3 regions of the Bacillus pacificus genome follow, and region 3 is predicted to be linked to each of the others. Evidence: riboswitches for the same ligand, from Rfam matches in the RefSeq annotation. Region 3 holds a riboswitch; each other region holds the start of a gene.
What was found. A riboswitch is a leader RNA that binds a small molecule or an ion and turns the genes downstream of it on or off. The one in region 3 is predicted to bind thiamine pyrophosphate.

Region 1 (4,767 bases), 1.2 Mb from region 3:
GAATGATTCCTAAGATTGAAGAGAAAAAAGAATTTGTTGGTGTAAAAGGCGCTAAATTATCAGTTATCCTTTTCCTAGTAGGAACTTTTCTTGTCGTACTTCTCGGTTCATTTGAAGTACTTCGTCCAGGATGGATAGTTGATGGGAAGTTAGCCCGTCTTTCCATGCCAAACACAATTGAAATGGTTATGTTAACGATTGCAGCTCTTATTATTATTTTCTGTAAACCAAATGTAGAAAGCATCGTGTCTGGTAACGTCTTTAAAGCGGGGGCAACAGCAGTTGTTGCTATTTTCGGTATCGCTTGGATGGGAGATACTTTCTTTAACGGAAACTTAAATATGATTCAAGGATCAATTCAGCATCTAGTAACAAGTGCGCCATGGCTATTTGCCATCGCATTATTCATTCTATCTATTTTACTATATAGCCAAGCCGCAACAGTACGTGCTTTAATGCCTCTTGGATTATCACTCGGTATTCCACCGGCACTACTGATCGCGATGTTCCCTGCAGTAAATGGATATTTTTTCATTCCAAACTACGGAACAATCGTTGCTGCCATTAACTTTGATCGTACTGGTACAACCAGCATTGGTAAATATGTTTTAAATCATAGCTTTATGATTCCAGGACTAATCGCAACATTCACTTCTATCGGAATTGGAATGCTCTTAATTTCAATTATGTTTTAAAGAAAAAGCACAAACCCAAAGTTTTAAAGGGTTTGTGCTTTTTTAATCAAACGTTTGTTTAAATATTTTTAACTGTCCATTCTTCCATTATGTTCTTTAATATTTGTGTGAAGTCCCCTTCTTACTCACTTCCTCTACTAGCTTCTTCGTACTTTCATACGCAGATTCAGCTAAACTAATCGCTGAAATAACTGAAACACCGTCCGCACCTGCTTCTATAACCGAAGCGGTATTTTCAATTGAAATGCCTCCAATTCCGACAATAGGTATTGTAATTCCTTGTTCTCTAAAATGAGCTAAACCTTTCGTTCCTTGCACCGCTTTCGTATCTTTTTTCGTACTCGTTGTGAAAATAGGGCCAACACCTAAATAATCCGCTCCGTTTTCAATTGCCCAGCGCGCTTCTTCAATTGTATGTGTAGATACACCGATAATTTTATCCCCCATTTTTTCACGAACAGAAGTAATTCCTTCATCCTCTTGCCCTACATGCACACCATCCGCATCTAACTCAAGTGCTAGTTCCACATCATCATTTACGATGAATGGTACACCATACTCCTTACAAATTGCTTGTAATTCTTTTGCGAAACAAATACGTTCTTCTCCTGTTAAAGCCCCTTCTCCCTTTTCACGAAATTGAAAAATTGTTATACCGCCTTCAAGTGCATCTTTCAATATTTGTAGTGGATCCTTCGTACAATTGTTACTTCCCATAATAAAATATACGGATAACAACCTAGACATTTCTGCCTTTGAAATACGCGACATTTATTTTCCCTCCTTACTATATAACCTCAATCTTCCCATACTTCTCTATATCACCCGAAGTGGTATTCGCTAACTGATTTAAAAATTCAATTTGGAAACTACCAGGTCCTTTTTCTACTGTCTTAGCAGCTGCTAGTTCCGCGGCTACACCATAAAACGTTAATGCCGCTATCGCTGCCTTTACATAATCCTTTTCTACCGCTACAAATGCTCCTATTACAGAAGTTAGCAAACAACCAGTTCCCGTAACTTTTGTTAAAATAGAGTGACCATTTTGAATAACAATCGTTCGCTCTCCATCTGTAACAACATCTTCTTCTCCAGTAATTACTGCAACTGTATTTAGTTCATCTGCTGCCTGCTTTGCAATACTTACGACATTACCATTTCCAGCACCAGCGTCTACCCCTTTAATTTCCCATCTCTCATTAATTACGTTCGCTATTTCAGCTGCATTTCCGCGAATAATCGCTAATTCAATTTCAGCCGGAATATGTCTCGCAACTTCTGTTCGATACGACGTTGCTCCTGCGCCAACTGGATCAAACAGTACTGGTACATTGTTCACATTTGCAGATTTACCAGCAAGTAACATCGCTTCTACTTCTTCAGGACGAAGTGTCCCCATATTTAATACTAGCGCTCCAGCAATGCTAGCCATTTCTGCCACTTCTTCTTTTGCATACGCCATTACAGGCGATGCCCCTAACGCTAACAAACCGTTAGCTGTAAAATTTGTTACAACAACATTTGTAATATTATGAACGAGCGGATTAGATTCTCTCACCAAATCCACTACTTTACTAATTTCTTTCATATTCATCCTTCTCATCTCCTAACTATAGTTATGGGAGATACACAAAAAGGCACTTTGCGCGTACGCAAAGTGCCTGAACATGTGCTTTTACACTCTCCCTACGCTGGCATTATCCAACAGGTTCAAATGGTCAATGACGGACTAGTCATACTCTCAGTTTGTATCCACAAACTCCCATGTGTTTAGTATTCATCTACTTCAAAGTCTACTCTTATTCTAGTAAAATAACAAGTTCTTTACTTTTCTATTTCTCACAGTCTCATCATGGTGCATATTATATTCTGTCACGATCATTCACTTTCAAACAGATGTTATCCCATTAAAAAACGTTCAAATCTGGAGCGAAACTGAATCTCAAGAAGATGTATGCTATAGTTAACGTATGGAAATTTGAAAGGATGTTTTAAATATGTCAAAAAGCGTTGTAATCGCTGAAAAGCCTTCCGTTGCACGTGATATTGCTCGCGTACTGAAGTGCGATAAAAAAGGAAATGGCTATCTTGAAGGTAGTAAATATATTGTAACTTGGGCTTTAGGTCACCTTGTTACATTAGCAGATCCAGAAAGCTATGATGTGAAATATAAAAAGTGGAATTTAGAAGATTTACCTATGCTACCTGAGCGTTTGAAATTAACGGTTATTAAACAAACTGGGAAACAATTTAATGCTGTAAAAAGTCAGCTACTTAGAAAAGATGTAAATGAAATTATTGTAGCAACAGACGCTGGGCGTGAAGGAGAATTAGTCGCTCGTTGGATTATTGATAAGGTTCGAATTAACAAACCAATTAAACGTCTATGGATTTCATCTGTTACTGATAAAGCAATTAAAGATGGTTTCGCAAATTTAAAACCAGGTAAAGCATATGACAATTTATACGCTTCAGCAGTTGCACGTTCAGAAGCTGACTGGTATATCGGTCTTAACGCGACTCGCGCTTTAACAACTCGCTTTAATGCCCAGCTAAACTGTGGCCGTGTGCAAACACCTACTGTCGCTATGATCGCTAATCGTGAAGATGAAATAAAGAACTTCAAAGCTCAAACTTACTACGGCATCGAAGCTCAAACGACAAATCAATTAAAACTAACTTGGCAAGATGCAAATGGCAATAGCCGCAGTTTTAATAAAGAAAAAATTGATGGTATTGTAAAAGGTTTAGATAAACATAATGCTACTGTTATGGAAATTGATAAAAAACAGAAGAAATCATTCTCTCCTGGTCTTTACGATTTAACTGAATTACAACGTGATGCAAATAAAAAGTTCGGTTACTCTGCGAAAGAAACATTAAACATTATGCAGAAATTGTATGAACAACATAAAGTGCTAACATACCCTCGTACAGATTCGCGTTACATTTCATCTGATATCGTTGGAACACTTCCAGAACGTCTAAAGGCGTGCGGCGTTGGGGAATATCGTCCTTTAGCACATAAAGTATTACAAAAGCCTATCAAGGCTAATAAATCATTTGTTGATGATAGTAAAGTAAGCGATCACCACGCAATTATTCCGACAGAAGGATACGTTAACTTCTCAGCCTTCACAGATAAAGAACGTAAAATTTATGATTTAGTTGTAAAACGTTTCTTAGCTGTTTTATTCCCAGCATTCGAATACGAACAACTAACGTTACGCACAAAGGTCGGCAATGAAACATTCATTGCACGCGGAAAGACAATTTTACATGCCGGTTGGAAAGAAGTATATGAAAATCGCTTTGAAGATGATGATGTAACTGATGACGTAAAAGAACAACTTTTACCTCGCATCGAAAAAGGCGATACATTAACTGTAAAATTAATTATGCAAACATCAGGTCAAACGAAAGCACCTGCACGTTTTAACGAAGCGACTTTACTTTCAGCAATGGAAAATCCTACAAAATATATGGATACGCAAAATAAACAACTTGCTGATACGCTAAAATCAACTGGTGGATTAGGTACTGTAGCAACGCGTGCTGATATTATCGACAAGCTATTCAATTCATTCTTAATTGAAAAACGCGGTAAAGATATTCATATTACTTCAAAAGGCCGTCAGTTACTTGATTTAGTACCAGAAGAGTTAAAATCACCTACATTAACTGGTGAGTGGGAACAAAAGCTAGAGGCAATTGCAAAGGGTAAACTGAAAAAAGAAGTATTCATTTCCGAAATGAAAAACTATACGAAAGAAATTGTTTCTGAAATTAAATCGAGTGATAAAAAATATAAACATGACAATATTTCAACAAAGTCTTGTCCAGATTGCGGTAAACCAATGCTAGAGGTAAACGGCAAAAAAGGAAAGATGCTCGTTTGCCAAGACCGTGAATGTGGTCATCGTAAAAATGTATCTCGTACAACAAACGCTCGTTGTCCGCAATGTAAGAAAAAATTAGAATTACGTGGTGAAGGTGCTGGACAAATCTTCGCATGTAAATGTGGCTATCGCGAGAAATTATCAACATTCCAAGAGCGACGTAAAAAAGAATC
Region 2 (4,767 bases), 1.5 Mb from region 3:
AATTACACTAAGCGGTACTGCAATTTTTAAAGCTGAGAAAAAATAAGGAAGAGCAGACGGCAATTTTAATTTAAGAAAAACATCTTTTTTCGTTGCCCCATACGTAACTAAAAGCTCTTCCCATTCTTTTTTCGTACTGCGCAGTCCATCATACGTATTAACCGCAATTGGGAAAAACGTAATTAAAACCGTAACAACAACCTTACTCCAAATCGTATATCCAAACCATAAAACAAATAGCGGAGCAAGCGCTGTAATAGGAATCGTTTGCGAGGCAACTAATAATGGATAAAATGCTCTCTCCATCCATGTACTCGCATTCATTAACATCGCTAGCCCTACCCCAAGTACGATAGAAATAGCCACCCCTATTAAAACGACATATAATGTTGCTGGCAAATGAACTGTAAATAATATGTCTTTTAGTTTCCATATCTTCATTACAATCGCAGACGGTGACGGTAAAATGTACATTTCATCTACAATTCTTGCGCCTACTTCCCAAAGAGCAAGTAAAATACTAGAAAGTGTAAGAGCAGGTAATAGCTCCTTCAACCGGTTCATCATACGAGTACCTGCCTTTGCAACATACTAAGAAGCTCATCTTTCAGCGCTAATACTTCTGGTTTATATAAATCTTTTCTTGTCCGATTATGATCAAGCGGTACAATCCTCTCGGTTAAAGTAGTTATCGGTTGCTGCTCTACTACTAAAATTCGATTAGAAAGAAACAATGCTTCTTCCACATCATGAGTGATAAATAAAATTGTTTTTTCCCACTCTTTCCATTGTTCAAACAACCATTCTTGCAAAGAGGCCTTCGTTAAAGCATCCAACGCGCTAAACGGTTCATCTAACAGCAATATCTCCCCACCTGTTAATAAAGTTCGAATAAAGGATACACGTTGTCTCATACCACCAGATAAATCTTTCGGATATTTTGTCTCATACCCTTGTAAGCCAAATTTATGCAATAGTTCCTTCGCCTTTATTTGTGCTTCTTTCTTCTGTACACCTTGGCACTCTAACGGCAGGGCAGCATTCTCAATAATCGTTCTCCACGGCAAGAGCATATCTTTTTGGGGCATATATCCTACAGGATGGCTCTTTGTCTCTGTCAGCTCTATCTGTCCCGTACTTGCTTCTTCTAAACCTGTAATAAGGCGAAATAAAGTACTTTTCCCGCATCCACTCGGTCCGATAATGCTTACAAACTCTTTATCTTGTATAGAAGCATTTAATTCATTAATGATTGGCTTCTCATCATAATGAAAAGAAACATTATGAAACTGTAGTATGTTCTTGCTCCTCAAATCCCCACATCTCCTTACGGTAGGACATATCCCAGAATAAATATTCAAATCGACTGGAATATAGGAAAATCTCCTCTAATCGATCTAGCTCTTTTTCAGACTTTCCAACTGCCATTTCATTTAATAAATCGATTAACCAAACACAAAGGTTGCCATATTCTTCAGAGCTATAGCCTTGAATCCACTCACCAAAGAACTCATGATCTCTTGCTCCAGGAATATCATTTAAACGCTTTCCAATCTCCCAGTAGCTCCACATACATGGAAGAAGTGCTGCTATTAATTCCGCAAGTGTGCCATTTTGAGATACAGACATCATGTAATTTGTATAAGCTAAATTTTTAGCAGATGGCTTTGCAGACTCTATCTCCTCTATAGAAATTCCAAGTCTTTTTGCATACTGTTTATGAATGGTCATTTCTCCATTTAATATCCCATCAATTTGTTCAGCAAATTTCCCCATAACTTGTGGATTTGTTGCCTTTACAACACCGATCGCATATAACTTTGCATAATCTAACAAGTATAAATAATCTTGAATAATATAATACTGAAACTTATCTTTTTCTAACGTACCATCCCCCATACCTACAACAAATGGATGATTATGACTCATCTCCCAAACTGGTTGTACAGTTTCTAATAATCTATCGCAAAATTTCATTTCTCTATCCCCTTTCAATTTATATATCTAAATAAAAAACCACTTCTAAATAAGAAGTGGTTACAGCAAATAAAATTATAATTTATTCGTTGCTCCACTTCCCTTCGCTAGTATTACCTAGATCAGGTCTGTAAGGGTTAAGGATTATTCCTCTCTCAGCACAACAAGCACCCCTAGTGGTTTCAATATGAAATTTTCAAATAAAAAAGCCCCGTTTCTATACGCAAAGAAACGGGGACTCATTATTAGTGTCCGAATTGCTTCCCTACGCTAGCATAATCTAGATCAGGTAATAAAAAGGATCAAAGACTTAAGGCCTTACTCTCAGCTGGCAACACCAGCTCTCCTAGCAAACTATAAAATTATCACTGTCAGTATAACATCGTAATAAGACATCATCAACTGTTTTAATTTTCTCAATTGTCAACAAAATAACAAAACCATATAATACTTATATTCTATCTTAGAAATTATTATCCTAATGAATTGGATAAAAAGGAATCATTATCCTCAAAAAATTTATTTTTATATTGATTTCATATTACATTTATGTGAATACACCCACTATATTATATCTTTATACTATAATAAAATTACAACTATACAACTAGAGGAGGTCTCTATTATATGAATATGAAAGCTACTGCTTTAACAGCAACTACTGTCGCAATTGCTTCTTTACTTCCTTCTATGGGAGAAACAAATGTACAAACAGCCAACGCTGAACAATTATCTAATGTGAAAACTGGATATGTCAAAGTCGATCAAGTAGCCTTACATACAAAAGATAACGCAAATAGCTCATCAATTGATACAATTCGCTTTAATACGAAAGTGAATATACTTGAAACAACTAATGGCTGGTATAAAGTATCTGTTAATAATAAAGTAGGTTACGTACAAAAAGATTCTATTCTACTAAAAAACAAACTTCAATCTAATAATCAATATATCGTCAATGCCAATGCATTAAACGTTCGTTCTGAACCTAATTTAGAATCTTCAATTTTAGATGTATTACCAAATGGAAAATTCGTTACTATTCAAGAAGAACAAGGTGAATGGTATAAAATTTTACATAATGGCAAAACAGGTTACGTACAAAAGGCATTCGTATCTAATGGTTCACAGCCTTTAGTAAAAGGCATCACAGTTCAAAATAATACGAAATACACAGTTGCAACACCTAAACTTAATGTGCGTAGCAACGCTAGTACAAGTAGTGCACTACTTGGTTCATTACAAAATGGTACACAATTACAAGTAGTGGAAACTGTAGGAACTTGGTATAAAATTCGTTTTGGCACAGGATACGGATACGTGGCAAAGCATTATGTAGTGCAAAATCAATCACAAGCTCAAACGGCTCAACCTACTTCCATTCCAGCAGTTTTCAAATTCCCTACTCAAGGAAAAATTAGCTCAACCTTTGATATGCGCTGGGAACAAATGCATTATGGTATAGATATCGCAGCTCAGGGTAATGTCTCTATCCAGGCGGCGGCTGCAGGTAAAGTCGTGAAATCATATTATTCAGCTAGCTATGGCAATGTTGTGTTCATCGCCCATCAAATAAACGGGAAATTATATACAACAGTCTATGCTCACATGAAAGATCGCACTGTACAAGCTGGTGATCAAGTACAAGCTGGACAATTAGTAGGTCATATGGGCAACACAGGTCATTCATACGGGCAACATCTTCATTTTGAATTGCACAATGGAGAATGGAATTTTGAAAAAACAAATGCAGTAAACCCACTGCCATATTTAGTTAGGTAAATTGTATGCCACGCAATATACCTCTCTTAATTGAATACTTAGCCTTTTTAGGCTTAATCTGTTGCTTAGTAATTTATAATACAAATACTGTATTTCTATCTATTATCATTGCTTTTGTTGCTTTAGAAATTATGATGGAAGCTTTTCAAGTTCAACTAAAACAAAAAATTGCCCATATTTATAATGCCATCTTTCTATTAAGTGCTTTAATAACAAATATTATTAGTAATGGTTTTTATTTATCTACCGTATTCCCCGTATTTTTTATGGCTGTTTTATTATTCATAGCTAGATACATTCATGTCCCTAATAACAAAAAACACGAACAAGAAGCTTAGAAAGAGGAGACACTGTGTACCAATCTTTCAAAGATAATCCAATAAAATATATATTGAATTTATACAAAAAAACAAATACTTTTTTTGGTATACAAGGAAGCTATACGGCACAATTTCTCCTTTATGGAATGTTATTTCTCGTCTTAATTACATTCTCCTTGCTTTACTAATAACAAAAGGATCTCACAATTGAGATCCTTTTTAATTTATATAGAAAATGCTCTTTACCCGCAAGCATATTTTTCATAAATAAAGCTAAGGTTATATTTTTTCTCTAAGCTCATTCTTTGTTCATCATCACACCAATAGAACAAAATATCATGAATCGTTGCATAACGCTTATTTTTAAGAAACAGTTTAAAGAAAGATGGTAAACAGTCATGTAATTGTATAAATATATAATTGCGTAATATTTCTTCTTTATATTTAATGCCCTTACAAATATACAATAATTCTTCACAATAATATGCATGTTGTGGAACTTGGATCATTTCGAAAAATGGCACATATGATAATAACTTTCCAATAAAATGATCATATCGATCCATTATCCCTATCGTCATATGCTCCATCATATCTTTCATTACATATAAATAATCATCTACATGAGTAGTCTTGAGTGGGTCTAATCGATCTGAAATTTGAGAAAGTACAGCCCTTTGGCAAGCTA
Region 3 (4,767 bases):
ATTGCAAAGCCGCTATTAAAAATAAATGATACAACGAAGAAAATAGCACATTTAGATTTCACAGAACAAATACCGATTACTTCAAAAGATGAAATTGGTGATTTATCAAAAAATATTAATGTATTATCAAATAAACTCCATTCCCATATTGGACAGCTAGAACAAGATATTGAAAAGGAAAGAAAATTAGAAAATACGCGGAAAGAATTCATTTCTGGTGTTTCGCATGAACTAAAAACACCACTCAGTATTATGAAAAGCTGTATTTCTATTTTAAAAGATGGAGTAGCTGAGCATAAAAAAGAATACTATTTTGGGGCGATGGAACGAGAAGTAGATAAAATGGATACGTTAATTTTGGATATGCTGGAGTTAGCTAAATTTGAGTCAGGCACATATAAAATGAAAAAGGATCCATTTTATATCGATACAGTAATGGATGATATATGTGAACACCTTTCTGTAGAAATAGAGAAAAAAGAACTTCATGTTCATAAAAATATAGGTCCATTTGAAGTAGTCGCAAATCAAGGCCGCATTGAACAAGTCATCGTGAACTTCATTACGAATGCAATACGTTATACACCAAATAAAGAAGATATTATTATTTCTACAATAGATGAAAAAGATCGTATAAAAGTATGCATTGAAAATAAAGGTACTCACATTGAAGAAGAGCAATTAGATAAAATTTGGGATCGTTTTTATCGCGTGGATGCAGCTCGTCAGCGTTCACAAGGTGGGACGGGGCTTGGACTTGCCATTTCAAAGAATATTTTAGAACTACATGATGCTGAATATGGGGCAGAAAATACAGAAGATGGTGTGTTATTTTACTTTTATTTACCGAAAAAAGTGTAGACAATATGATCTACGCTTTTTTTAATTATTTTCATATAATCTTTACCTAATCTTTATTTTTAAACGATATAATCTGGTTAGAAAATGAGGTTATGTAAGGAGTCGATGAACCGTGCATAGCAATTGGCTAAGTATAATGGTATTTATTTTCTTTTGTGCATTTATTGTATTTTTAATTGATATTACGATATGAAAAAAGAGCGCTCATTAAGCGCCCTTTTTGTTTGCATTTAGTTGATAAGCACTGATGCTCTTAAATAAGCGTGGTGAAGTAAGGAATAAAAAGATAAGTAAAATGGTACATAGAATATAGGAACCAATCATTGTACTACCATTTACGATTAATGAATATAGCACAGCTGATTGACCTTTCGGTGCATATTGTCCCCAGAAAATAATACCAGCAATAAAGTGGCAGAAATAGCGAGCAAAGCTACCGATAAATGTAGCAAGGATAATATAAGCAAGGACTTTCTTACCTTCGTTTTGTTTTGATGAAGGTTTGTCTTTACGGCTACCTAAACTGGGTTGTTCTAAGTTATTTTCATTAGACGTTAAAAGTGCTTTTTGAATTGGACGATAGAATAAGCCAGCAAATCCGATAAAAGCAAAGGCAATGAAGTACTCAATGAATGCTTGAACAGGTGTTAAAATGTAAGCATCTCCCACGACAATTTGTAATAGTCCCCAAACTAAACCACCTAAGAAAGCCGATTTAAAGCCCCAGCGGTATGCAATAATAAAAATAGGAATCATAGCAAATGAAATGGAACCGCCTGTTGGAAGTTTGATTGATAATGGTAAAATGTCGATGACCAAGGCGAAGGCTGCAAGAATAGCAGATTCGATCATCGCTTGTAAATTGGTGTTACGCATGTTGTCTCCCCCTAAATCCAAGTTGTACAAAAAAGAATAGATATCATAGGAGGATACGAAATACGTAAATAAAAAGAGGTATGTATTTCGGACGTTTGCACAATCCCTGCGTTAGCATTAACTAACAGGTTCGAAGGGTCGGAACGAAGTGTTCCCTCTCAGCGGCATGGCTCCCCCTGTGATAACGAGATTCTTTATTTGCTACTGTTTATTGTAAGTGAAATGGATGAGAATGGCAAATGAATCTGTTATGACAATGATTGAAATAGAATTGTAGTGAAATGTTAATAAATATGAAGCAAAAGGGTATAGTACAAGAGAAATTGGGTGTGGTATAATTTTTTTGAAAATAATTATCATTCTCTTCTGAGGGGGAAGGTTATGAGCTTAGTAGATATTAAAATTGGCGAGAAAGTGTTAGTAAAAAGTATTCAGTCTTTAGATCAGCTATTAAAGCGTAGACTAGCTGCTTTCGGTCTTGCTGAAGGAAGCGAACTTCGCCTGAAACAGAAAGCGATGTTTAAAGGTCCTTGTACATTGGAGTGTCGTGGACAGTTAATTAGTATTCGTCATTGTGACGCGAAAATGATAAAGGTGGAATTAGCGTGAATAAGGTAGCTTTGCTAGGGAATCCGAATACAGGAAAAACATCATTATTTAATGCACTTACTGGTTCTTATGAGTATGTAGGAAACTGGAGCGGTGTAACAGTAGAAAAGAAGGTTGGTAAATTAAAAGATAAGCAAGGAACATTAATTGATTTACCAGGTGTGTATGATTTAAATCCAGTTTCACGTGATGAAGGTGTTGTAACAAACTTTCTATTAACAGAAGAATTTCATCATATGTTAAATATTGTGGATTCTTCGCAGTTTGAACGAAATATGCATTTAACGTTGCAATTACTTGAATTTGGTAAGCCCGTTTCAATTGGTTTAAATATGATTGATGTGGCGAAGCAAAGAGGAATTGTCATTGATGTAAAACGATTAGCAGAACTATTAGGTGTAACAGTCGTTCCTGTCGTTGCAAGAAGTGGAAAAGGCTGTGAAGAATTACTTGCGACTCTTAAAGAAAATGACAAAAACGAGAAAAAGCCATTCATTATTTCATATGGTGTACGAATGGATGAAGGAATTGGAGAAGTAATTTCTCTTTTAGAGAAAGCGAATTATGAGCATCCAAGATGGTTAGCCCTTCAATTTCTAAGTAATAACGAAGTAGTAGAAAAAGAAATGAAAGCATTACCAATCTATAAGGAACTCATAGCCATTCGATCTCGCTTAGAAGAAAAACTTGATTGTACGTTGGAAGAGCATATTTACAAAACTCGTGAAGCGTATATTGAAAAGTTAAAAACAAATGTTATGAAGCATGAGAAAGAAGGAAAAATTCCTTTTTCAGAAAAAATTGATAGATTAATTACACATAAAATTTTAGGACTTCCAATCTTTTTAGCAGTTATGTTTTTTATTTTTCAGGTTACGTTTACGTGGATTGGGACACCTTTATCGGATATGTTAGATGAGTTTTTTGGTGGACAGCTTACGGATTGGGTGACAGCTGGGCTTACAAGTGTTGGAGCTTCTGATTTTATTCAAGCACTCGTTACAGAAGGTATTATTGCCGGTGTTGGTGCCGTATTAGTATTCGTTCCACAAATCTTTGCACTATTCTTTTTCATTTCATTATTAGAAGACTCAGGATATATGGCGCGAATTGCAGTTGTTATGGATCGAATTATGGAGTTCTTCGGTTTAAACGGAAAAGCGTTCATTCCGATGATTATCGGTTTTGGATGTAATGTTCCAGGTATTATGGCAGCGAGAACGATTGAACAAGAAAAAGAACGTTTACTTACAGTTCTTGTAACACCGTTTATGTCTTGTTCGGCACGTTTACCTGTATATGCATTATTTGCGGGAGTATTCTTCCCTCATAGTCAGGCAACTGTTGTGTTCTCCTTATATGTTGCAGGTATTGTCCTTGCGTTATTAGTTACAAAAATTATGTCTCTTACCATTTTAAAAGCGGAAAAATCTATTTTCGTTATTGAACTACCTCCTTACCGCGTGCCACAAGCGAAAACATTATGGTTAAGTACGTGGGAGAAAGGGAAGGGATTTGTTCGCAAAGCAGGTACATTTATCTTCGGTGGTTCTGTTGTCATTTGGCTATTAAATTATGCAGGTCCATCAGGATTTGGTGTTGATATGGGAGACAGTTTCTTAGCAATGATTGGTGGATTTATCGCACCACTATTTGCACCGCTTGGCTTTGGAACGTGGCAAGCTGCAGCATCCCTTTTAACAGGATTTTTAGCGAAGGAAGTGGTCGTTTCTACAATGGCCATTATTTATGCGGTGAAAGAAGATGTGCTTGGAAATGTAATGGGAGCACATTATACAGCATTATCAGCTTATGCATTTATGTTCTTTATTTTATTATATGTTCCGTGTTTAGCGACAGTAGCTGTTATTAAACGTGAAACAGGATCAGCGAAGTGGACGATTTTCTCTGTCGTGTATCCACTCGTTGTTGCTTATGTATTAACGTTCATTATATACCAAGTTGGATCCTTACTCGGATTCTAGAAGGAGATGTATTGTGATGATGGTCAATATTATAATTGGAGCTATCATTTTTGGTTATGCAGCATACACGTTAGTTCATTTTGTAAAGAGAAGTAAAAAAGGAAAATGCGCGGCATGTTCTTTAAATAAGTCATGTCAGTCGAATACTTGTAGTCCGGATATGGAGCAAATTGCTCATAAATAGAAGAAAGCTTTGCGAATGTCGCAAAGCTTTTTTTATTACTTTTTAATTTTTACAAGTTGAGAAGCTTCTACACCATTTTTTCCAGGGAATTCTTTACTTGGATCTTTATCGAATTTTAATACCCCAACAGATTTTTCATCACCTTTTACATTACTGTAAGTTGCGTCATCAACAATTGCATACATATCTGTGTATGCACGGCCACTTCCGATAATTGTGTTGCCTTCATATTTTAATTTTGCCCCATCAAGT

Region 1: linked by a shared signal. The riboswitch ahead of thiM (hydroxyethylthiazole kinase) and the one ahead of thiT (energy-coupled thiamine transporter ThiT) in region 3 are both predicted to bind thiamine pyrophosphate.
Region 2: linked by a shared signal. The riboswitch ahead of tenA (thiaminase II) and the one ahead of thiT (energy-coupled thiamine transporter ThiT) in region 3 are both predicted to bind thiamine pyrophosphate.

What each region holds. Positions count from the first base shown of each region.
Region 1 covers NZ_CP086328.1:4,641,191-4,645,957, forward strand. Annotated here, with positions in the region: gene LMD38_RS23965 (anaerobic C4-dicarboxylate transporter family protein) at 1-695, shown strand, start outside; gene thiE (thiamine phosphate synthase) at 792-1,466, opposite strand; gene thiM (hydroxyethylthiazole kinase) at 1,483-2,298, opposite strand; TPP riboswitch at 2,362-2,471, opposite strand; gene topB (DNA topoisomerase III) at 2,693-4,767, shown strand, end outside.
Region 2 covers NZ_CP086328.1:4,309,076-4,313,842, forward strand. Annotated here, with positions in the region: gene LMD38_RS22300 (ABC transporter permease) at 1-564, opposite strand, end outside; gene LMD38_RS22305 (ABC transporter ATP-binding protein) at 564-1,313, opposite strand; gene tenA (thiaminase II) at 1,282-1,977, opposite strand; TPP riboswitch at 2,060-2,162, opposite strand; TPP riboswitch at 2,223-2,335, opposite strand; gene LMD38_RS22315 (SH3 domain-containing protein) at 2,605-3,759, shown strand; gene LMD38_RS22320 (hypothetical protein) at 3,765-4,097, shown strand; gene LMD38_RS22325 (DUF3965 domain-containing protein) at 4,322-4,767, opposite strand, start outside.
Region 3 covers NZ_CP086328.1:551,362-556,128, forward strand. Annotated here, with positions in the region: gene LMD38_RS02810 (sensor histidine kinase) at 1-861, shown strand, start outside; gene thiT (energy-coupled thiamine transporter ThiT) at 1,069-1,737, opposite strand; TPP riboswitch at 1,823-1,924, opposite strand; gene LMD38_RS02820 (FeoA family protein) at 2,119-2,346, shown strand; gene feoB (ferrous iron transport protein B) at 2,343-4,331, shown strand; gene LMD38_RS02830 (FeoB-associated Cys-rich membrane protein) at 4,348-4,515, shown strand; gene LMD38_RS02835 (lipoprotein BA_5634 family protein) at 4,551-4,767, opposite strand, start outside.